Regions from separate parts of the Pseudomonas sp. FW305-3-2-15-E-TSA4 genome, predicted to be linked through region 3. Evidence: predicted binding sites of a transcription regulator. Region 3 holds the regulator's gene; each other region holds the start of a gene.

Region 1 (5,775 bases), on a different contig from region 3:
GCCCAGGCCTTCAGCTTCGATGTGACGGCTGTTGGTCATGTTCAGGGCGATGGTGCCGTTGGCGTTCTTCTGGGTCTGTGCTTCAAGCACTTTGGAGAAGTCCAGATCCCGAGCCTTGTAGTTCGGGGTATCGGCGTTGGCGATGTTGTTGGCCAACACTTCGGCACGCTGGGCGCGGAAGCCCAATGCCTTTTCGTGAATGCCGAGCGCTTTATCGAAGCTGATGCTCATGTCGGGAACCTTCGGGTGACCGGTTTTTCGTACCTGAGCTTTAGCAAGCGCCGTGCCAAACAGAACAACCCCCATAAACCGGGGCTTTGCGAGGAGCCGGCAAAGCGGCAATGCCAGAAAAGCGGCAACCGGTTTCCGCTGGCTGCCGCTTTTCTGCCGCTTGCGTGCTCTCGCCAACACCGGACAACTGTGGGAGCGGGCTTGCTCGCGAAGGCGTCGTGTCAGTCAATATTTGTTGTCCTGGCACACCGCCTTCGCGAGCAAGCCCGCTCCCACAGGGGATTTTGTGGTGCGTGAGGGAGATAATTCAGGCACAAAAAAACGGGAGCCCCCAAGGACTCCCGTTTCTCGTGTTGCCCGTGCAATCACTTCGCCTGGTAAATGATCCCCGGGCTGCACTGGACCATCTGGTAATGATCCGGCAAACCGTTCAGCGCTTCGGACGCGCCAAGGAACAGATACCCGCCCGGCTTCAGCGTGCTGTGAATGCGCAACAGGATGTCTTTCTTCACCTCGGCGGAGAAGTAGATCAGCACGTTGCGGCAGAACACGATGTCGAACTTGCCCAGACTGGCGTAGCTGTCGAGCAGGTTGAACGAACGGAATTCCACCCGGTTCTTGATCGGCGCCTTGATCACCCAGCGCCCCGGCCCTTTCGGGTCGAAGTAGCGCTGCAGACGATCGGCGGACAAACCGCGGCCGATCGCCAGGCTGTCGTACTCGCCGGTCTTGCAGTTGGTCAGCATGCTGCCGGACAAGTCCGTGGCAACAATCTGCACGCCCATCTTCAACTGACCGAGGTTGCTGCGCTCGAACTCGTCGATCGACATCGACAGCGAATACGGTTCCTGACCCGACGAGCACGCCGCCGACCAGATCCGCAGACGCTGGTTGGGACTGGCCTTGATCGCCTCGGGCAGCACCTTGTTCTTCAAGACTTCAAACGGATAGGTGTCCCGAAACCACAGGGTTTCGTTGGTCGTCATGGCATCGACCACCTGCTCGCGCAAACCGCTGCGCGGCTGGGTCTGGATGCGCTGTACCAGCTCACCCAGGGACTTGATGCCTTGCTGCTCCATCAGTTTGTTGAGACGGCTCGAGACCAGGTACTGCTTGTTTTCACCGAGCAAAATGCCACAGGCTTTTTCCAGGAAGACCCGGAACTGTTCGAAATCCAAATTACCCGTAGACAATGATGCCGCCTCTTAAATCGTGTTGACCGCCAGGGACAAAAGGTCCCTAGCTGATATCTGCTGCTTTGATCCGGTCGACTACCCGGGATGCCAGGTCATCAGGACGGAATTTGGCCAGGAAGTCATCGGCGCCGACTTTCTTGACCATCGCCTGATTGAATACCCCCGACAACGAAGTATGCAGGATGATATGAAGCTTTTGCATGCGCGGGTCGCTGCGGATCTCCGCCGTCAGGGTGTACCCGTCCATCTCCGGCATCTCGATGTCGGAAATCATCATCAGGAACTCTTCTTCCGGCTTCTTGCCCTCTTCGACCAGCTTGCGCAGGTAATCCAGCGCCTGCTTGCCGTCGTTCAGCGCCACCACTTCGACCCCGACCGTCTGCAGGCAACGCGTGACCTGCTTGCGCGCCACCGACGAGTCATCGACCGTCAGCACCCGCAGCGACAACGCCTTGCTCTGGGTTTCGACATCGACCACACCGACCGAAATCGCCTCGGGCGTCGGCGCCACTTCCGCCAGCACCTTCTCGACATCGATGATTTCGACTAACTGATTGTCGACCCGAGTCACAGCGGTCAGGTAGTGATCGCGCCCGGTGCCCTTGGGCGGCGGATGGATCTCTTCCCAGTTCATGTTGACGATGCGCTCCACCGAGCGAACCAGGAAACCCTGGGTCTTGGTGTTGTACTCCGTGATGATCACGAACGGACTGTTCTTGTCTTTCAACGCCCCGGAACCGGTCGCCATTGCCAGATCAAGGATCGGAATGGTCGCCCCCCGGATATTCGCCACCCCGCACACGACAGGACTGGACTTGGGCATCAACGTCAGCGACGGGCATTGCAGCACTTCCCGCACCTTGAACACGTTGATGCCGTAGAGCTGTTGACCGTCGAGACGGAACAACAACAGCTCCAGGCGATTCTGCCCTACCAGTTGCGTGCGCTGGTTCACCGAATCCATTACACCAGCCATGCCCAGACTCCTACACCAACGCCAAGTGTTGTTGCGACGCACATTCATTGCTAAACGGCACGGCGCTTGCTTTTTAACTCGTATGAACGCTCAAACGACATTTTTCCGACGCCTGACCTCCCGCACCCGCAAAGCGCTGTGCGCGGTGTCTGCCGTCTGCTTCTTCTTCGCTGGCAGCCCTGCCGGTGCTGATACGGTTACCTTGCCTGACATGCTTATCGGCGTCACCCAAGGCTTTCTTGAGTTCACCGTAGAAGACTATCTGGCTACCAGTCAAACGGAAGGCCGCTACGAAATCGAGGTCAACCAGCTCGACCCGCGTATGCGCATGCCTATGTGCGACAAGGAATTGACAGCGTCGCTGGAGAGTCCGGCCCGTCCGCTGGGCCGGGTTACGGTCAAGGTCCGGTGCGAGGGAAGCTCGCCGTGGACGGTGTTCGTGCCCGCTCAAGTCCGCCTGTTTCGCGAGATTGTCACCACCACTCGCCCGCTGAAACGCGCCGGAATTATCGAGCCGCAGGATGTGACCTTGCGTGAACGCGACATCAGCCAGATCAATCAGGGTTTCCTGACGTCGGTGGATGAAGCCATCGGGCAGAAATTGACCCGACCAACGGTCGCCGATCAGGTGATTACCCTGGTGCATCTGGAACAGGCTGAAGTGGTGCGCAAGGGTGATCAGGTGGTCATCATCGCCCGCAGCGGTACGCTCGCCGTGCGCATGCCCGGCGAAGCCCTGGCCAATGGCGGTTTGAAAGAACAGATCCGGGTGAAAAACCTCAATTCCAACCGGGTGATCAAGGCGCAGGTCATCGCGCCGGGCCAGGTGGAAGTGGCCATGTAAAACGCTCAGGCAGAAAACTGGCGCCGGCCTCGATGCTTCCCTAAACTGTGCCGCAGCAGAACACGCTTCGGCACATGCAGCTCATTGCAAAGTGAGCCTAAAGTTTTCCAGGGAATGGCCGAGAACATGGCAAGCGTCCAAATTCCCAGAGGTTTTTAACATGGTCATCGATTTCAGCCGTTTGAACAGCTCCTCGTCACTTACGGGCAGTACACGTACCAGCAACGCCAAGGAAACCGCCGAATCCGGCACCTCCGCGCCGCTGAATACCCAGGCCGAAACGGCCAGTACCGCAAAAAGCGGGGAATCGGTACACCTCAGCAATGAGGCTCAACAGTTGCAGAAGGTCACTGACAAGCTGCGCGATCAGCCTGCCGTCGACAAAGCCCGGGTGGCCGAGTTGAAAGCAGCGATTGCCGATGGCAGCTATAAAGTCGACAGCAACCGTGTAGCCAGCAAACTGCTCAACTTCGAAGCCCAGCGCTAGGCTTTTGCCGGCGCCAGGCTTTTGGACGCTTAAAACCCAAGGCCAGCCATGCACGACACTAATTTATTGCAACTGATCACCGACGACTTTGCTCCAGCTCAACAATTGCTGGAGTTGCTGCAAACCGAGTCCCTCGCTTTGCACGGTCGTGACATGCCTTTGCTCGAAGACATTCTGGCGCGCAAACAGGCATTGATCATTTTGCTTGAACAGCATGGCCGCAAGCGCAGCGAAATCCTCGCCAGCCTCAACCTGCCGCTCGACCGTCAGGGTCTGGAGCAACTGGCCAGCCACTCGAGCATTGGCGACCAGTTGCTGGCCCAGAGCGACGTGTTGACCGACCTGATTGCCCAGTGCCAGGCGGCGAACGTCAAGAACGGCCAGTCGATCCAGATTCAGCAGGCCGCCACGGCCAATCAACTGAAAATCCTCACCGGGGGCGAGCCGCCAGCGTTGTATGACGCCTCGGGCACTTTCGCCAAACCGACCAAGCCGCGTACGCTCAGCCAGGCGTGAGCCATTCGATGTGCCTGCACTATCAACCCGCGAAACATGCTGGCAAAATGCTGGCTAGTCGTAGTCAAATTTTGTCTGGAGATTGAGAAAACGTGCCAAACGCCCTAAGCGCGGATGATAGTCCGCAGCCACCAAAGGTGCTGACCACGCCCCTGGAAATCTCCAGCAACCTGCGCCAGCTGCAAGAAAGCCACGATCCGCTGATCATCACGTTCCACGAGCGCAGCCAGCGCTTTCAGAGCTACCTGATCAAGGTCGACCGCGAAACCGCAACGATTGCCCTGGACGAAATGATCCCGCGCGATGGCGAGCGCTTTCTGCTGGCGGGCGAACCGTTCAAGGTCGAAGGCTTCCACGAGGGCGTGCGCATCGCCTGGGAATGCACCGGTAAGCTGAACATTGAAGAGTCCGAGGGCGATCGCTTCTACACCGGCGAACTGCCGACCGAAGTGGTTTACCACCAGCGCCGCAACGCCTTTCGCGCAGCCCTGAAGCTGACTGACCTGGTCAGCGTCGAACTCGGCGGCGAAAAGCTCAAGGCGCCGATCAACGGCAAACTGCTGGATATTTCCGCCACCGGTTGCAAGCTGCGCTTTGAAGGCGACATCACCGACCGCCTGCAACTGGGCCAGGTCTACGACCGCATGATCGCCGCCCCGCTGTTCGGCAATCAACCGATCTCGGTCGAACTGCGTTATCTGCACTTCGAAGAAAAGCTCAACATCACCTTCGCCGGCCTGCGTTTCCACAACATCAGCGGCCAGGCGGCGCGCAACGTCGAACGCTTCGTCTATCAGTTGCAGCGTGAAGCACGCCGGTTCGATAAAGACGATCTGTAATTCCTACAGGCAAATAGAAAGGGCAGCCCCTCGCGGGACTGCCCTTTTTTATGCGCGATTGAATCTCGCGGCGACTGGAGATCCATTGTGGGAGCGGGCTTGCTCGCGAATACGGCCCGACATTAAAAATTGATGCTGGCTGACACGCCGCCTTCGCGAGCAAGCCCGCTCCCACATTTCAGGGTCTGGCACCACTGATGTCCGGTGCTGGTTTATCGCCCTCATCAGCCGGATCAGTTTCCACCGCCGCTTCAGGCTGCACTTCGGGTTCTGGCTCCGGTTCTGGCGTAACCGTGGTCTGCATCTGCTCCTGCACCACCTGCTCATCCACTCGTGGATCGAGTGCTGCCACCAACGGCGAGCTGGACATGCTGTCCGGCATCGCCACGTGATGCAGCGGCGCGTCGTCGACCTGATGCAGATTGGTCACCGCTTTCGGGCGGATGCGCCACACCAGCACCAGCGCGAAGAAACTGAAAAACGCGTACAGGCTCTGACTGCCGAACAGCTTCATCAGCACACCTGCCAGCAGCGGGCCGATGCTCGCGCCGACACCGTAGGTCACCAGCAGCATCGCCGTCAGCGACACCCGGCGATCGCCCTCGACGTGGTCGTTGGAAAACGCCACCGCCAGCGGGTACAGGCAGAACTGCACCAGCGAACACATGAACCCGACGACAAACAGA
Region 2 (5,775 bases), on a different contig from region 3:
TAGCAGCCACGGGACTTCATGCCCACGTAACGGTTTTCAACGATGTCCAGACGACCGATACCGTGAGCGCCACCGATCTTGTTCAGCGTTGCCAGTACGGTGGCCGGAGTCATTTCGACGCCGTCCAGCGCGACGATGTCGCCGTTGCGGTAGGTCAGTTCCAGGTATTGCGGGGTGTCAGGAGCCTTCTCCGGGGAGACGGTCCAGCGCCACATGTCTTCTTCGTGCTCGGTCCAGGTGTCTTCCAGCACGCCGCCTTCATAGGAGATGTGCAGCAGGTTGGCGTCCATCGAGTACGGGGACTTCTTCTTGCCGTGACGCTCGATCGGGATCGCGTGCTTCTCGGCGTAGTCCATCAGCTTCTCGCGCGACAGCAGGTCCCACTCACGCCATGGCGCGATCACTTTGACGCCAGGCTTGAGTGCGTAGGCACCCAGTTCGAAACGCACCTGGTCGTTGCCCTTGCCGGTGGCACCATGGGAAATGGCATCGGCGCCGGTTTCGTTGGCGATTTCGATCAGGCGTTTGGCGATCAGCGGACGTGCGATGGAAGTACCCAGCAGGTACTCGCCCTCATAAACGGTGTTGGCGCGGAACATCGGGAACACGAAGTCACGCACGAATTCTTCGCGCAGGTCGTCGATGTAGATTTCTTTGACGCCCATGGCCTGAGCCTTGGCGCGAGCCGGCTCGACCTCTTCGCCCTGACCCAGGTCAGCGGTGAAGGTCACCACTTCACAGTTATAAGTATCCTGCAGCCACTTGAGGATCACCGAAGTGTCCAGGCCGCCGGAATACGCCAGAACGACCTTGTTTACGTCCGCCATGCCATCACTCCACGGGGTTCTACGGAAAGCCGAGGAGTCTACCGCTCAAATCCGATAATTTACAGAGGCGCGACAGCTTAAGACGACAAAGCGACAGAATCTGTCGACAGCGCGACGATGACCGACGGGTCAGGAAGTCGCCGCAGCGTTGGCAGGTGTGCTGGCTTGCGGTGCTGGCGCGGTAGTCGGCGCGACTCGCGCGAGCTTCACGCTGACCCGGCGATTCTTCGCCCGGTTGGCCGCATTGTTGTTCGGCACTAGCGGGTACTGCTCGCCGTGGAAACGCACGGTGATCTGCGATTCGGCGATGCCGTTGGCCTTGAAAAAGTCGACCACCGCCAGCGCGCGACGACGCGACAGCTCACGGTTGGTCAGACGGTTGCCGCTGTTGTCGGAATAGCCATCCAGTTCGATGTGATTGACCGTCGGATCGGCCTTCATGAACTCGAGCATCACCTGCAGCCTGGCTTTGGCGGCGGCATCCAGATCGGTGCCTTCGCCGGGGAAGCCGATCTGCGATTGCTTCACCTGATCGAAATTCTGCGGCAGCAACTTCGCCACACACGTCTGGTAATCATTGAACGCTTTGCTGAACTTCACCGGCAGCAGACGCACTTCCGAAACCCGGCCATCGCCGGACGCACGGCGCACCACCGGACTGCGACCGTCCAGCAAACCGCTGATCAGCCCCCCGGCTTGGGATTGCGAACTGTTGAACAGCACATTGCCGGTGCCGATCCTGACGCTGCCCAGATTGATGTCGTTGCGCCCCGGCTGCCATGGCGCCGCCGCGGCAAGCAACGTCGCCGAACCGCCGCCGAGCATGGCGTTGTAGGCATTGAGGCGGAATATCGCCTGCTCGCCGGCTTTGCGCACGAACTGGCCCGAGCCGAAATCGGTGATCGGCTGGGTCAGGCGGCACTCGAACTTGTCGCCCTCGACCGTCCACTCAATGTTCTCCAGACGCGTCTGGTAGGTCAGCGCCATCGCGGGGAGGCTGGCAAACACACTGAGCAAGGCTAAATATCGCTGGCGCACGGGAGGCTCCATTGGCTTCTGTAACACAAAGACCGATTCACACTATGTTTACGGCATACCTACGGGATATCGGAAGGTTCCTGCAAAACTTGATAGCGGGTGCCTGCAAGAGTCTTTTCCGGTAGCATTCCCCTCAGTTTGACCCGCCTGGAATCCCCTCATGTCCGACCGCCTGACCCTGCTGCGTCCCGACGACTGGCACATTCATCTTCGCGATGGTGCCGTGTTGACCAATACCGTTGCCGATGTTGCGCGCACCTTTGGCCGCGCCATCATCATGCCCAACCTGGTACCACCGGTGCGCAACGCCGCTGAAGCCGACGGCTATCGCCAGCGGATTCTCGCTGCCCGCCCGGCCGGCAGTCGTTTCGAACCGCTGATGGTGCTCTACCTCACCGACCGCACCCAGCCCGAAGAAATTCGTGAGGCCAAGGCCAGCGGTTTCGTGCACGCCGCCAAACTGTACCCGGCCGGCGCCACCACCAACTCCGATTCCGGCGTGACCAGCATCGACAAGATCTTCCCGGCGCTGGAAGCCATGGCTGAAGTCGGCATGCCGCTGCTGATCCACGGCGAGGTCACCCGTGGCGATGTCGACGTCTTCGACCGCGAAAAGATCTTCATCGATGAGCACATGCGCCGTGTGGTCGAGCGTTTCCCGACGCTCAAAGTGGTGTTCGAACACATCACCACCGGCGACGCCGTGCAGTTCGTCAACGAGGCTTCGGCCAACGTCGGCGCCACCATCACCGCGCATCACCTGCTGTACAACCGCAACCACATGCTGGTGGGCGGGATTCGGCCGCACTTCTATTGCCTGCCGATCCTCAAGCGTAATACCCATCAGGAAGCCCTGCTCGACGCCGCCACCAGCGGCAGCGCGAAGTTCTTCCTCGGTACCGACTCGGCGCCGCACGCCCAGCACGCCAAGGAAGCCGCCTGCGGTTGCGCCGGCTGCTACACCGCGTACGCCGCCATCGAGCTGTATGCCGAAGCCTTCGAACAGCGCAACGCGCTGGACAAGCTCGAAGCGTTCGCCAGCCTCAACGGCCCGCGTTTCTACGGTCTGCCGACCAACACCGATCGCATCACCCTGGTTCGCGAAGAATGGACCGCCCCGACCAGCCTGCCATTTGGCGAGCTGAACGTTATCCCGCTGCGCGCCGGTGAAAAACTGCGCTGGCGCCTGCTGGAGGAACACGCGTGAGTGAAGACCATTTCGACGACGAACTGGACGGTCAAGGTGGCGGCGGCGGTTCCCGTCACCCGATGGCAGCACGTTTTCGCGGTTACCTGCCGGTTGTCGTCGACGTAGAGACCGGTGGCTTCAACTCGGCCACCGACGCTCTGCTGGAGATTGCCGCGACCACCATCGCCATGGACGAAAAGGGTTTCGTTTACCCGGACCACACCTACTTCTTCCGCGTCGAACCTTTCGAAGGCGCCAACATCGAAGCGGCAGCGCTGGAATTCACCGGGATCAAGCTCGATCACCCGCTGCGCATGGCGGTCAGCGAAGAAACTGCGCTGACCGACATCTTCCGTGGCATCCGCAAGGCGCTGAAGGCCAACGGCTGCAAGCGCGCGATTCTGGTCGGCCACAACAGCAGCTTCGACCTCGGCTTCCTGAATGCTGCGGTTGCGCGTCTGGACATGAAGCGCAACCCGTTCCACCCGTTCTCCAGCTTCGATACCGCGACGCTGGCCGGTCTGGCTTACGGTCAAACCGTGCTGGCCAAGGCCTGTCAGGCAGCGGACATCGACTTCGACGGCCGTGAAGCGCATTCGGCGCGTTACGACACCGAGAAGACCGCCGAGCTGTTCTGCGGCATCGTCAACCGCTGGAAACAGATGGGCGGCTGGGAAGACTTCGACGACTGATCCTCGTTCGGGCGAATCCCGCGCATAAAAAAACCGGCCACATGGGCCGGTTTTTTTGTACCGCGACGTTGCGCCTTACAGGGCAGCAGCGTTCTCGGTCAGGTAAGCCGCAACGCCTTCTGGCGAAGCGTTCATGCCTTTGTCACCTTTTTTCCAGTTGGCAGGGCAGACTTCGCCGTGCTCTTCGTGGAATTGCAGCGCGTCGACCAGACGGATCAGCTCTTCCATGTTACGGCCCAGCGGCAGGTCGTTGATGATCTGCGAGCGGACAACGCCCTTGTCGTCGATCAGGAACGCGCCACGGAAAGCCACGCCGCCTTCGGACTCAACGTCGTAGGCCTTGGCGATTTCGTGCTTCATGTCGGCAGCCATGGTGTATTTCACCTGGCCGATGCCGCCATTGTTGACCGGAGTGTTGCGCCAGGCGTTGTGGGTGAAGTGCGAGTCGATCGACACGGCAACCACTTCCACGTTACGCGCCTTGAAGTCAGCCATGCGGTTGTCCAGAGCGATCAGCTCGGACGGGCAGACGAAGGTGAAGTCCAGTGGGTAGAAGAACACCAGGCCGTATTTGCCTTTGATGGCCGAGGACAGGGTGAAGCTGTCAACGATCTCGCCATTGCCGAGTACGGCCGGGACGGTGAAGTCTGGGGCTTGTTTGCCTACGAGTACGCTCATGGATATCTCCTGGTGAATAACTTGAAGTTCAGGGCCCGGGCCAGCCTGCCACCCTGAGGCGACAGCCCTGTGACACGAACCCTCTTCGCAAGGGCCGACCATCATACACTGCGTTTTTCGCCTGTCCTTAACGGTTTTTTGCCCAAGGCGGATAACGGACCAGCATTTTCGGGGCCAGGCAATTCGCCATTAATCACCGTTCGTCAGTGACCGGCCTTTCGATCGAAAACCATTCAGAAAGCACTTTGACAATCATTCTCGTTAACATTAAGATCCATCGCAATTGAGTCACAACCAGCGACGGTTCTCACTTATGTATGTTTGTCTCTGCACTGGCGTCACCGACGGACAAATCCGCGAAGCGATCTATGAAGGTTGCTGCAGCTACAAAGAAGTCCGCCAGGCCACCGGCGTCGCCAGCCAATGCGGCAAATGTGCGTGCCTTGCCAAGGAAGTGGTTCGCGAAACCCTGACCAAGCTGCAAACCGCTCAGGCTGCGATTCCCTACCCCGTAGAATTTACCGCGGCATAATCACCCCTATTTCAAAAAACCGGACATATGTCCGGTTTTTTTATGCCTGCAAATCAAGCGCTTAGGCGCTAGACGCGGAACACAAACATTCTTATTCAGATTTAATTTCATTTATTATTCAATAACTTAGGTTTGACACTTATAAATACCAAGCTCAAACTCCGCCTTATATACAGCTAATACAGGGCAGGACTCCCATCATGAAAGGCGACATTACAGTCATCCAGCATCTCAACAAGATCCTTGCCAATGAACTGGTCGCGATCAATCAGTACTTCCTGCATGCACGCATGTATGAAGATTGGGGCCTGAACAAGCTGGGCAAGCACGAGTACCACGAATCCATCGACGAGATGAAACACGCGGACAAGCTGATCAAGCGCATTCTGTTCCTCGAAGGCCTGCCGAACGTGCAGGATCTGGGCAAGCTGCACATCGGCGAGCACACCCAGGAGATGCTGGAATGTGACCTGCGTATCGAGAAGACCGGCCACGCCGATCTGAAAGCCGCCATCGCCCATTGCGAATCGGTTGGCGACTTTGGCAGCCGTGAACTGCTCGAAGACATTCTCGAATCCGAAGAAGAGCATATCGACTGGCTGGAAACCCAACTGGGCCTGATCGATAAAGTCGGTCTTGAGAACTATCTGCAATCGCAGATGGGCGAAGAGTAAATAAGCGCCCGCTGAATTCGCGACACTAAAAAGCCCCGCCCTCTTTCGAGGTGCGGGGCTTTTTATTGGCAAATCCCGGATCAGATGCAGATCCCTGTGGGAGCGAGCTTGCTCGCTCCCACAAAAACCGGATCAGGCTTCGGAC
Region 3 (5,775 bases):
GGAATCAGCTGCAAGGCAGCCGTCCGGCACAAGCCAATCTGTATCGTCGTCTGCAACGCATCGGTCTGTCCGGGCCGTTGTCGCGCGATCTGCTGGCGATGATCACCGATATTGAAGAACCACGTCAGGCTTGGCGCATGCTGCTCGCGCACCTGGCGCGAATGATTGCCGTACCGGAAGTCGAGCCGCTGGAAGAGGGCGGGGTGATTGCCATGGTCGGTCCGGCCGGCATGGGCAAGACCACCACCCTGGCCAAACTCGCTGCGCGCTACGTGCTCAAGTACGGCGCGCAGAATGTCGCGCTGGTCAGCATGGACAGCTTCCGCATCGGCGCGCAGGAACAACTGAAGACGCTGGGGCGGATTCTCAATGTGCCGGTGACCCACGTCGATCCGGGCCAGTCGCTGGTTCAGGCGCTCGACCCGCTGCTGCGCAAGCGCGTGGTGCTGATCGATACCGCCGGCTTGCAGGCCAGCGATCCGGCCTTGCGCATGCAGCTGGAAAGTCTGGCCGGGCGTGGCATCCGTTCAAAAAATTATCTGGTGCTGGCAACCACCAGCCAGAAACAGGTTCTAACCGCCGCGTACCACAGTTACAAGCGTTGCGGGCTAGCCGGCTGCATCCTGACTAAACTGGATGAGACGGCCAGCCTTGGCGAAGTGTTGAGCCTGGCGATCAGTCATGAACTGCCGGTCGCGTACCTGACCGATGGCCCACGGATTCCGGATGATCTGCATCTGCCGCGCCGTCATCAACTGGTCAGCCGCGCCGTCAGCGTGCAAATGCAGGAAGAACCCAGCGAAGAAGCCATGGCTGACATGTTCGCTGATATCTACCACAGCCCGACCAAGCAGGTTGGCTGAGGTAATGAACCGTTTTTGTACCTACATCGATGGTCTGCCATGCATTGTTCCGGTTGAGAACGCGCAGCCAGTAATGTGGCCTCCGTCTATGCAAGACAAGGTAAAGAAATAACATGGGCAGCATGCATCCCGTACAGGTGATCGCGGTGACCGGCGGCAAAGGTGGCGTCGGCAAGACTAACGTGTCAGTGAACTTGTCTCTGGCGCTGGCAGAGCTTGGCCGTCGGGTCATGCTGCTGGACGCCGATCTGGGGCTGGCGAACGTCGACGTTCTGCTGGGACTGACCCCCAAACGTACTCTGGCCGATGTGATCGAAGGCCGCTGTGAGCTGCGCGACGTGCTGTTGCAGGGCCCCGGCGGGATCCGCATCGTGCCGGCCGCTTCCGGCACCCAAAGCATGGTGCACCTGAGCCCGGCGCAACATGCCGGTCTGATTCAGGCTTTCAGCGACATCGGCGACAACCTCGATGTGCTGGTGATCGACACCGCTGCGGGTATTGGTGACTCGGTAGTCAGTTTTGTCCGCGCCGCGCAGGAAGTGTTGCTGGTGGTCTGCGACGAGCCGACCTCGATCACCGACGCCTACGCGCTGATCAAACTGCTCAACCGCGACTACGGCATGAACCGCTTCCGCGTGCTGGCCAACATGGCGCAGAGCCCGCAGGAAGGGCGCAACCTGTTCGCCAAGTTGACCAAGGTCACGGATCGCTTCCTCGACGTCGCCTTACAATACGTCGGCGCCGTGCCGTACGACGAAAGCGTGCGCAAGGCAGTGCAGAAGCAGCGAGCGGTCTATGAAGCCTTTCCGCGTTCCAAGTGCGCGCTGGCGTTCAAGGCGATCGCGCAGAAGGTCGATACCTGGCCGCTGCCTGCCAACCCGCGTGGCCACCTTGAGTTTTTCGTCGAGCGCCTCGTGCAGCAAACAGCAGGGCCTGTGTTATGACCGCGAGCGGTATGAACTACTACAAGAAGTCGGCACGTGACGCGCAGTACGAGTTGATCGAGCGTTACGCGCCACTGGTCAAGCGCATTGCCTATCACTTGCTGGCGCGCTTGCCGGCGAGTGTGCAGGTTGAAGACCTGATTCAGGCCGGGATGATCGGCCTGCTCGAAGTCTCGACCAAATATGACGCCAGCAAAGGCGCCAGTTTCGAAACGTACGCGGGCATCCGGATCCGCGGCGCGATGCTCGATGAAGTGCGCAAAGGGGATTGGGCACCGCGCTCGGTTCACCGCAATACCCGTATGGTCAGCGATGCCATTCGCTCAATTGAAGCTAAAACCGGCCGTGACGCTAAAGATCACGAGGTTGCGGCCGAACTCCAATTGAGTCTCGACGATTACTACGGGATTTTGAATGACACCCTGGGCAGCCGGCTGTTCAGTTTCGACGACCTGTTGCAGGACGGCGAACACGAAGGGCTGCACGAGGATGGCGCCAGTGCTCATCTTGAGCCGTCACGCGATCTGGAAGATGAACGCTTCCAGGCGGCGCTGGCGGACGCGATTGCCAATTTGCCGGAGCGTGAGCGACTGGTGTTGGCGCTGTACTACGACGAAGAGCTGAACCTCAAGGAGATCGGTGAAGTCCTTGGCGTCAGTGAATCGCGGGTCAGCCAGTTACACAGCCAGTGCGCGGCCCGTTTGCGGGGGCGTTTGGGGGAGTGGCGAGCGCGCTGAAGGCAGTGTGGGGACACTGCGAACGAGGCTGGTGCGGTGAGAACGGCACCGGTCTTGCTCTGTTGTGCTCCAGACAGTCTTCGAGTGCTGCGCCGATTGATTGAAGTGGCGCGTCCAGGTGCTGGGCGCGTTTAAGACTGCTTGGAGGTCGAATTGAACAAAGACATGAAAATCCTCATCGTTGATGACTTCTCAACGATGCGGCGGATCATCAAGAACCTGCTGCGCGATCTCGGGTTCACCAACACCGTCGAGGCCGACGATGGCACTACCGCCATTCCGGTACTCAACAGCGGCAGCATCGACTTTCTGGTAACGGACTGGAACATGCCGGGCATGACCGGTATCGACTTGCTGCGCCACGTGCGTGCCGATGAAAAACTCAAGCATCTGCCGGTGCTGATGGTGACCGCTGAAGCCAAGCGCGAGCAAATCATCGAAGCCGCTCAGGCCGGTGTGAACGGCTACGTGGTCAAACCTTTCACGGCTCAGGCGTTGAAAGACAAAATCGAGAAGATTTTCGAACGCATCGGCTGATGACGCGCGGGGGAGCTATGGAGCATAACGAATCTTCACAGGGCGATTTCGAGTCGACCCTGAAAAAACACGCGGTCGAACTGGTCGAGAGCCTTGAAAAAGGCAGGTTCGGCGACGCTGTGCAACTGATCCATGAGCTCAATCAGACCCGTGACCGCGGCCTGTATCAGGAAGTGGGCAAGCTCACACGCGAACTGCACAGTGCGATCGTCAATTTCCAGATCGATCCGCACATGCCGCAGGCCGAGGAAGTGTCGCAAATCACCGACGCCACCGAACGCCTGGGCTATGTGGTCAAGCTGACCGAAGCCGCGGCCAACCGCACCATGGATCTGGTGGAAAGCGCCACCCCGGTAGTCAATGGCCTGGCTGAAGAAGCCCAGGCCCTGAGCACCGATTGGGGCCGCTTCATGCGTCGTGAGGTCGGAGCTGAAGAGTTCCGCGAACTGGCGCGCCGGGTCGACGGTTTTCTGTCACGCAGCAGCACGGACAACCGTGCGGTGTCGAGCAACCTCAACGACATCCTGCTGGCTCAGGATTACCAGGACCTCACAGGTCAGGTGATCAAGCGTGTGACCCAACTGGTCACCGAAGTCGAAAGCAATTTGCTCAAACTCGTCCTCATGGCCAGTCAGGTTGACCGCTTTGCGGGCATCGAACACGACCGTGCCGCGATGCTTGCAGAAAAAGATCCACAAAAACATCTCTCGCAGGGTGAAGGTCCGCAGATTCATGCCGATAAACGAGAAGACGTTGTGTCCGGTCAGGACGATGTGGACGATTTGTTATCCAGCCTCGGATTCTAGAGTTTTGGAATTTTAGGTTTTTTGGGTTTTTAGACCTGTAGGAGCACCCCATTAATGAGCTTCGGCGCCGATGAAGAGATCCTTCAGGATTTCCTGGTTGAGGCCGGCGAGATTCTTGAGCAACTGTCCGAACAACTGGTCGAGCTGGAAAGCCGCCCGGATGACGCAGATCTGCTCAACGCAATTTTTCGCGGTTTCCACACTGTAAAAGGGGGCGCCGGCTTCCTTCAGCTCAACGAGCTGGTGGAGTGCTGTCACATCGCCGAAAACGTGTTCGACATCCTGCGCAAGGGTGAGCGGCGCGTTGATGCAGAACTGATGGACGTGGTGCTTGAAGCGCTGGACGCGGTGAACAGCATGTTCAGCGAAGTCCGTGAACGTGCACCGATCACGGCGGCCACCCCGGAACTGCTGGCCGCCCTGGCGCGTCTGGCCGAGCCGCAAACGGCCGACGAAGCCCCGGCTTCGCCAGTGGCCGAGATGATCGAAGAACTGGTCGTCGAAGGCGATTCGAGCGATTCGGGCGACATCACCGATAACGAATTTGAACAGCTGCTGGATTCGCTGAACGCCGTCAAGGCCGAAGCCGAAGCCCCGGCTGCTGCTGCACCTGCGCCGGCTGCCGATGCGACCGCCAGCGATGAAATCACCGACGCCGAATTCGAGTCGTTGCTCGATCAACTGCACGGCAAAGGCCAGTTCGCGCCAGACGCCGTGGCACCGACCGCGACCGCTCCAGCGGCACCGGCGGCGGGCGACAGCTCGGACATCACCGACGACGAATTCGAAGCACTGCTCGATCAGTTGCATGGCAAGGGCAACTTTGCCGTGGAAGCGCTGGAATCGGCTATCGCTTCGGCACCGGTTGCGCCTGCCGCACCGGCGGCTGCCGCTGCCGGCAGCGATCTGATCAGCGATCACGAATTCGAATCGCTGCTTGACGAGCTGCACGGCAAAGGCAAGTTCACCGACGTTGGCGCCGCTGCTGCGGGCACCGCGTCGACCGTGGCCGCGCCAGCTGCCAAGGCCGCCGCCGCTCCGGCTGCTGCACCGAAAGCTGCACCCAAGCCTGAGCCGAAAGCCGAAGCGCCAAAACCGGCCGCCGCTGCTGCACCGGCGCCGGCTCGTGCCGCCGCTGCTCCGCCACCGGAAAAACCGGCCAGCGAAGCCGAGACCACCGTGCGGGTCGATACCGCGCGTCTCGACGAAATCATGAACATGGTCGGCGAGCTGGTGCTGGTGCGTAACCGTCTGGTGCGCCTGGGTCTCAACAGCGGCGACGAAGCCATGTCCAAGGCCGTGTCGAACCTCGACGTGGTCACGGCTGACTTGCAGACCGCGGTGATGAAGACCCGGATGCAGCCAATCAAGAAGGTCTTCGGGCGCTTCCCGCGTCTGGTTCGCGACCTCGCGCGTCAGCTGAAGAAAGAGATCAATCTGGAACTGGTGGGTGAAGAAACCGACCTCGACAAAAACCTGGTCGAGGCCCTGGCCGACCCGTTGGTCCACTTGGTGCGTAACGCGGTCGACCACGGCATCGAATCGCCGGAAGAACGCGAAGCTTCGGGCAAGGCCCGTGGCGGTCGCGTGGTGCTGGCAGCCGAGCAGGAAGGCGACCACATCCTGTTGTCGATCTCCGACGACGGCAAGGGCATGGACCCGAACGTCCTGCGTTCGATCGCGGTAAAACGCGGTGTGATGGACAAGGACGCGGCCGATCGCCTGAGCGATACCGAGTGCTACAACCTGATCTTCGCCCCGGGTTTCTCGACCAAGACCGAGATCTCCGACGTGTCCGGCCGCGGTGTCGGCATGGACGTGGTGAAGACCAAGATTTCCCAGCTCAACGGTTCGATCAACATCTACTCGACCAAGGGCCAGGGCTCGA
Region 4 (5,775 bases), on a different contig from region 3:
GCGTGACGGCGGCGGGCAAACGGCGGCGCAGCGTTTTGCTCAGGCGCTGCGCGAGAACCGTCTCGAGCATCTCGATTTGAGCCGGGTGCGGATCTACTCCACGGACCTCACCCGCCCGCAACTCGGCCTGGCCGACGACGATTATCAACGCCTGGATCGCGAGTTCGGCGCGCTGGTGCACAACGCCGCCAACGTCAATCACGTGCTCGATTACGAGTCGCTGGCGGCGGATAACGTCGAGCCGATTTTCGAGCTGCTGCGTCTGTGTGAAGGACGCAGCAAAAAGGTCTTCAACTTTGTCTCGACACTGTCCGCTTCCAGCACCGTCGACGGCGAAGGCCGAGTGCTCGAACTGCCCGCCGCGCCGACCCCGCCGATCTACATCCGCAACGGCTACAACCTGTCGAAGTGGGTCGGCGAGCGCGTCCTCGAACGGGCTCGCGAGCGTGGGGTGTGGGTCAACCTGTATCGCCCCGGCAACATCAGTTTCAACAGCCTGAGCGGCGTCTGCCAGCCGCACAAAAACCGTTTGATGCTGATGCTCAAGGGCTCAATCCAGCTCGGTCAGGTACCGGCCTTCGAGCTGAATTTCGACCTGATGCCGGTGGACTTCCTCGCCCGCTTCATCGCCTTCCACGCCAGCCGTTATTCGACCGAGCGCGCGGTGTTCAACCTGCACAACCCCGAGCCGCTGAGTTGGGATGCCTACGTCGCTTCGTTCCGCGAAACCGGCAGCGAGTTTTCGCTGGTCAGCGTCGCCGACTGGCAGCAGCAACTGGGCCGGGTCGATGCCGACAACGCGCTGTTCGGCGTGCTCGGTTTCTACCTCAACGGCTTCGAGGAAGACATCGGCGACATCTCCCTGATCGGCCACGCCAACGCTGAAGCCGGCGTGCAACAGATGGGCGCGCACTACCCGGAAAAATCCCCGGCGCTGCTACGTCGCGGCTGCGATTACCTGAAAGAAATCAACTTCATCTGATTCATCCAAAAAAGGAGCAACACCATGAGCAATCTGCAACCCGACACCCTGATCAAAAACCCGCACGGCTGCCACGTTGTGTCGTCGGTGGAAGTGCCGGCGGACGCGGCGCAGGTCTGGGCGGTGGTCGGCAATTTCGCAGGCTTCGACCGATTTATTCCGGCGCTGTCGCACATCGACATGACCGGCGACGGCGTGTCGTCGCTGCGCAAGAAATTCTTCAAGGACGGCAACGTGGTGGTCGAACAACTCAACTCCCGCGATGACCAGGCACGCGCCATGACCTGGACCACGATCTACAACACCTTGGGTGTGGCCAATCTGTGGGCGGCGATGAACGTGGAATCGCTGGGGGCGGGTAAGTCGCGGGCGACCTGGACGATCATTGCCGAACCGGCTTCAGGTGGGGAGGAAGCGCTGCCGGGGTTCAAGGATTTCGTGCAGGGGTTTGCCGATGATGCGATGGGGAATGTGCTGAAGCTGTTTGTGTAAGGCTTCAGTTCTGCGGTGATTGAGCTACCGCAATCGCGAGCAGGCTCACTCCTACAGTTGGAATGCGTTCCCCTGTAGGAGTGAGCCTGCTCGCGATCAACGATAACGCGGTCTCGAATCTGACAATCAGATCTTGAAGCTGTCCACCAACTGCTTCAGGCGATTGGCCTGCTGCGACAACGCATCACAATCCTTCAATGTTTCATTGAGGTTGGCCACGCTCTGCTGGTTCAGCAGGTTGATCTGGTTGACGTCGACGTTGAGGGTTTCCACCACCGCCGTCTGCTCTTCGGTCGCCGCGGCCACCGACTGGTTCATGCCGTCGATTTCGCCGATGCGCTGGGTCACGCTGACCAGGCGCAGACCGGCCTGATTGGCCACTTCCACGCTCTCTTCGCTGGACGCCTGACTGGCGTTCATGGTGGTCACCGCTTCACGCGAACCGACCTGCAAGGAGGTGATCATCTTGTGGATCTCTTCCGCCGATTCCTGGGTGCGATGCGCGAGGTTACGCACTTCGTCCGCCACCACCGCAAAACCGCGTCCGGCTTCACCGGCACGGGCCGCTTCGATGGCCGCGTTGAGCGCCAGCAGGTTGGTCTGCTGCGAGATGCCTTTGATCACATCGAGGATGTGGCCGATGTTGTCGGTGCTGGCGTTGAGTGTTTCGATCTGGGTGCACGACAGGCTGATCTTCTGCGACAGCTCGGTCATCGCCTGAATGGTCTGCTCGACCACCTGACGACCGTCATCGGCCTGCTCGCTCGCGCCGCTGGCGTGCTGCGAAGCATCGGCGGCGTTGCGGGCGATTTCCTGAGTGGCGGCGCCCAACTGGTTGATCGCGGCGGCGACACTGTTGGTGCGCGCGCTTTGTTCGTCGGAACCGATGATCGAGGCGTTGGACGAGGCCATTACCCGTTGCGACAGGTCGTGCACGTGACGGGTGGCCGACGACACTTCGGAAATCGACGCGTGAATACGCTCGACGAACTGGTTGAACGAGCTGCCCAGTTCAGCGAACTCATCCTTGCCTTCCACGACCAGACGCCGGGTCAGGTCGCCTTCGCCTTGGGCGATGTCCTGCATCGCGCGGCCCATGGTGGTCAGCGGACGCATCAGGACGTTGATCAGCAGGCTCAGCAGCAGCGCAATCGCAGCAACTGCGACGAACATCGCAATCAGCGCCGAAGTACGGAACTGGCTGAGGGCGGCGTAGGCCTTGTCACGATCGATCGACAGCCCGATGTACCAGTCGGCATTCGGCAAACCGCTGACCGGGGTGAACGACAGGATGCGTTCCTGGCCGTTGAGCACTACGTTCTGGTTGCCCTTCTCGATGCGCACACCGGAATTCGGGTAGATGTCCTTGAGGTTCTTCATCACCTGGTCTTTGTCCGGGCTGACGATCACCTGACCGTCACCGCTGACCAGGAACGCGTGACCAAGGCCACCGAAATCCACCGAGTTGATGATCTTCACCAGGGTTTCCAGGCTCAGGTCACCGCCGACCACACCCAGCAGTTCGCCATTCTTTTTCACCGGCATGGCGATGGTCACGACCAGACCACCGACCGCCGCCATGTATGGCGGGGTCAACATGGTTTTGTCGGCGACCACGGCCTGCTTGTACCAAGGGCGCTGACGCGGGTCGTAGCCGTCGGGCATCTTCGCGTCAGGGCGCTGGGTGAACACTCCGTTGGCCTGACCGACGTAGGTGAACTGGAAGTTCGAGGTGAAGGCCGGTTGATCGACCAGCCCCGGGAAGTCGGCGTCCTTGCCCTGATGGGCAACGTTCTGCGCGAGGTTTTCCAGCACCAGAATTCGCCCGCTCATCCAGTTCTGCACGCTGCTGGCGGTCAGATCGCCGGCCTGCTGCACAGACGACTGGAGGTTCTGGCGAATGGTGTTGCGCTGCAGATAGTCGTTGTAGAGGGTGAACAAAGCGAAAGCCAGGACCACGACGCCCGAGGCGGCCAACAGGATTTTATGGCTGAACTTGAGATTCATTTCATGGGACTTCTTATGCAAAAGTGGGGATGCGTTCCGGGATGCAACATTCCATGTACAGCGCAGGCGGCGTTCTGACGGCCGCTCTACTTTGGTGCACGCATGTCTCACCAGTCTGTCGGCACCATTCGCGGAAATCTTAGGGCTGCGTGGGAAATGCCCGGCATTTCTGTCAGATTCCCGCCGAACGGCGTGCCAGAGCGTCCGCCACGAAGTTTTTTTGCTGGATCTCCGAGCAGAGGTTGCAAAATTCGCAGCCCCTGATAAAAATGCGACTAATTATCATTTGTGACGTTCGGGCTGTCGCGTTCATGTCCTCACCTGAGTTTGCAGTGCAGGCGCTTTACAGGAGTCATCACGGCTGGCTCAACGCCTGGCTGCGGGCGCGGCTGGGCAATGCCGCGGATGCCGCAGATCTGGCCCAGGACACTTTCGTGCGCCTGTTGCAGCGCAGCGAACGCCTGGAACTCAAGGCACCTCGCGCATTTTTACGCACCATCGCCCGTGGCTTGGTGATCGATCATTGGCGTCGTGAAGAAATCGAACGCGCCTATCTCGAAACCATCGCCCATTTGCCCCAAGCCGAAACCCCAAGCGCCGAAACCCGCGCGTTGGTGGTCGAGTTGCTCGAGAGCGTGGCGCGCATGCTCGAAGGCTTGCGGCCGAAAGTGCGTCAGGCGTTTCTGCTGGCGCAGTGCGAAGGTTTGACCCACAAGCAGATTGCCGCGCAGATGGGCTTGTCACTGCGCTCCGTCGAACGTTACGTCGCCGATGCGCTGTATCACTGTTACATGTTGCGGTACGAAGCCTGATGCCTGTGGACAACAACTCAGTCGGGCGCCGCGCCGAGCCGCAGCAACAGGTGGTCAAGCAAGCCATCCACTGGTTGCTGCGGCTGCGCAACAACCATGGCAATGCGCGCCTGAGTCATCAGTGCGACGCGTGGCGCGCCGAACATCATGAACATGAACTGGCCTGGCAGCGCGTGCAGTCGCTGCAGGCGGAATTGAGCCATAACCTGCGCGCAGTGCCGGGTGCCCACGTAGCGCTCAATACCCTGGAAAACAGTGCACAAGGCCTCGGACGGCGACAGGCCTTGAAGCTGCTGTCTGGCGCGGTGCTGATGGGCTCCGCGGCGTGGCTGGCCAAGGACACCTCCGTCTGGCAGCAGTGGCGCGCTGATTACGCTACGGCGACCGGCGAGCGTCGCGGGTTCCAGTTGCCCGACGGCACGCGGATCGAGCTGAACACTGCCAGCGCAGTGGATCTGGACTACACCGCGCAGCAGCGGCTGATCCAACTCACTCGCGGCGAAATCATCGTCACATGCGGCGGTAACGATGAAGGCGCGACGTTCAACCGGCCACTTCGCGTGCAAAGTCGTCATGGTATTTATGAGCCGATAAAAGCCCGCTTCATCTTGCGTCAGGACAGCGATTGCACACGGCTCACCGTCAGCTCCGGGAGCGTCGCCATCCGCAGCGGCGCAACCTCCGTCGAGGCACTCGCGGGGCAGACCTATCTGATCGATCATCATCAGGTGCGCCCGGCAGCGCCACTGGATATGGACGTGGGAGCGTGGGCCGATGGTTTGATTGTGACCCGCAATATGCGCCTGGGCGATTTCCTCAATGAAGTCGGGCGTTATCGTCAGGGCTTTGTGACGTGCGCGCCGCAGGTGGCGGACTTGCGCCTGTCCGGAGTGTTCCGCCTGGAGGACACCGACACGCTGCTGGCCATCCTGCCGCAGACCCTGCCGGTGCAATTGCGTTATCGCACCCGATGGTGGGTCACACTCGAGGCGGTGGCCTGAAATTATTTTGGCGGGTTTTCGCGACAAGTCCGGCTTGGTCAGTAAGCACTTCAACTCAGCCTTTGCGACTTGCCACGGAAACCGACAATGACTGTCCGCCTCACCTGTAAGAAACCGCTGAATTTCACTGCCGAATCGGGCCTGCTGCGCCACGCCGTTCGCGCTGCCCTGCTGTCCACCGTTCTGGGTGCCGGTGCGCTGCCCGGGCTGAGCCTCGCCGCCCCTGCCAGTGAAGCGAGCAGTCATCGCTACAGCATCGGCGCCGGCCCGCTGGGCGAAGCGTTGAACCAGTTTGCCCGTCAGGCAGGCATTACCCTGGCGATGACTCCGCAGCAAACGCAGGGACAACAGTCTCCGGGCGTACAGGGCGAATATTCAACTGATCAGGCGTTGAGCCATTTGCTCAGCGGTTCGGGCCTGGAAGCAGTCAGCCAGGACGGCAGCAGCTACGTCCTGCGTGCTGTCAGTGAAACCGATGCGC

Evidence for each region. The regulator FliA, encoded in region 3, starts transcription of late flagellar genes. The targets are predictions, from matches to a motif close to CTAAAGTTTNNNNNNNNNNNGCCGNTAA.
Region 1: flgM (flagellar biosynthesis anti-sigma factor FlgM) is a predicted target of FliA. The motif match lies at 3,345-3,372, and genes of this name have one in related genera.
Region 2: AC3WMV_RS07390 (flagellar protein MotY) is a predicted target of FliA. The motif match lies at 1,932-1,959, and genes of this name have one in related genera.
Region 4: AC3WMV_RS18275 (methyl-accepting chemotaxis protein) is a predicted target of FliA. The motif match lies at 3,597-3,624, and genes of this name have one in related genera.

Annotation. Positions count from the first base shown of each region.
Region 1 covers NZ_JBYSZP010000032.1:18,314-24,088, reverse strand. The annotation lists gene flgB (flagellar basal body rod protein FlgB) at 1-231, opposite strand, end outside; gene cheR (protein-glutamate O-methyltransferase CheR) at 597-1,424, opposite strand; gene AC3WMV_RS28000 (chemotaxis protein CheV) at 1,471-2,403, opposite strand; gene flgA (flagellar basal body P-ring formation chaperone FlgA) at 2,486-3,247, shown strand; gene flgM (flagellar biosynthesis anti-sigma factor FlgM) at 3,408-3,734, shown strand; gene AC3WMV_RS27985 (flagella synthesis protein FlgN) at 3,783-4,250, shown strand; gene AC3WMV_RS27980 (flagellar brake protein) at 4,343-5,089, shown strand; gene AC3WMV_RS27975 (MFS transporter) at 5,268-5,775, opposite strand, start outside.
Region 2 covers NZ_JBYSZP010000004.1:252,748-258,522, forward strand. The annotation lists gene AC3WMV_RS07385 (argininosuccinate synthase) at 1-827, opposite strand, end outside; gene AC3WMV_RS07390 (flagellar protein MotY) at 957-1,865, opposite strand; gene pyrC (dihydroorotase) at 2,026-3,072, shown strand; gene rnt (ribonuclease T) at 3,069-3,746, shown strand; gene AC3WMV_RS07405 (peroxiredoxin) at 3,822-4,424, opposite strand; gene AC3WMV_RS07410 (bacterioferritin-associated ferredoxin) at 4,738-4,956, shown strand; gene bfr (bacterioferritin) at 5,157-5,630, shown strand; gene grxD (Grx4 family monothiol glutaredoxin) at 5,763-5,775, opposite strand, start outside.
Region 3 covers NZ_JBYSZP010000017.1:118,321-124,095, forward strand. The annotation lists gene flhF (flagellar biosynthesis GTPase FlhF) at 1-863, shown strand, start outside; gene fleN (flagellar synthesis regulator FleN) at 977-1,807, shown strand; gene fliA (RNA polymerase sigma factor FliA) at 1,804-2,544, shown strand; gene AC3WMV_RS22805 (chemotaxis response regulator CheY) at 2,710-3,081, shown strand; gene AC3WMV_RS22810 (protein phosphatase CheZ) at 3,099-3,887, shown strand; gene AC3WMV_RS22815 (chemotaxis protein CheA) at 3,942-5,775, shown strand, end outside.
Region 4 covers NZ_JBYSZP010000012.1:220,710-226,484, forward strand. The annotation lists gene AC3WMV_RS18265 (amino acid adenylation domain-containing protein) at 1-982, shown strand, start outside; gene AC3WMV_RS18270 (SRPBCC family protein) at 1,007-1,474, shown strand; gene AC3WMV_RS18275 (methyl-accepting chemotaxis protein) at 1,601-3,481, opposite strand; gene AC3WMV_RS18280 (sigma-70 family RNA polymerase sigma factor) at 3,793-4,293, shown strand; gene AC3WMV_RS18285 (FecR domain-containing protein) at 4,293-5,294, shown strand; gene AC3WMV_RS18290 (TonB-dependent siderophore receptor) at 5,382-5,775, shown strand, end outside.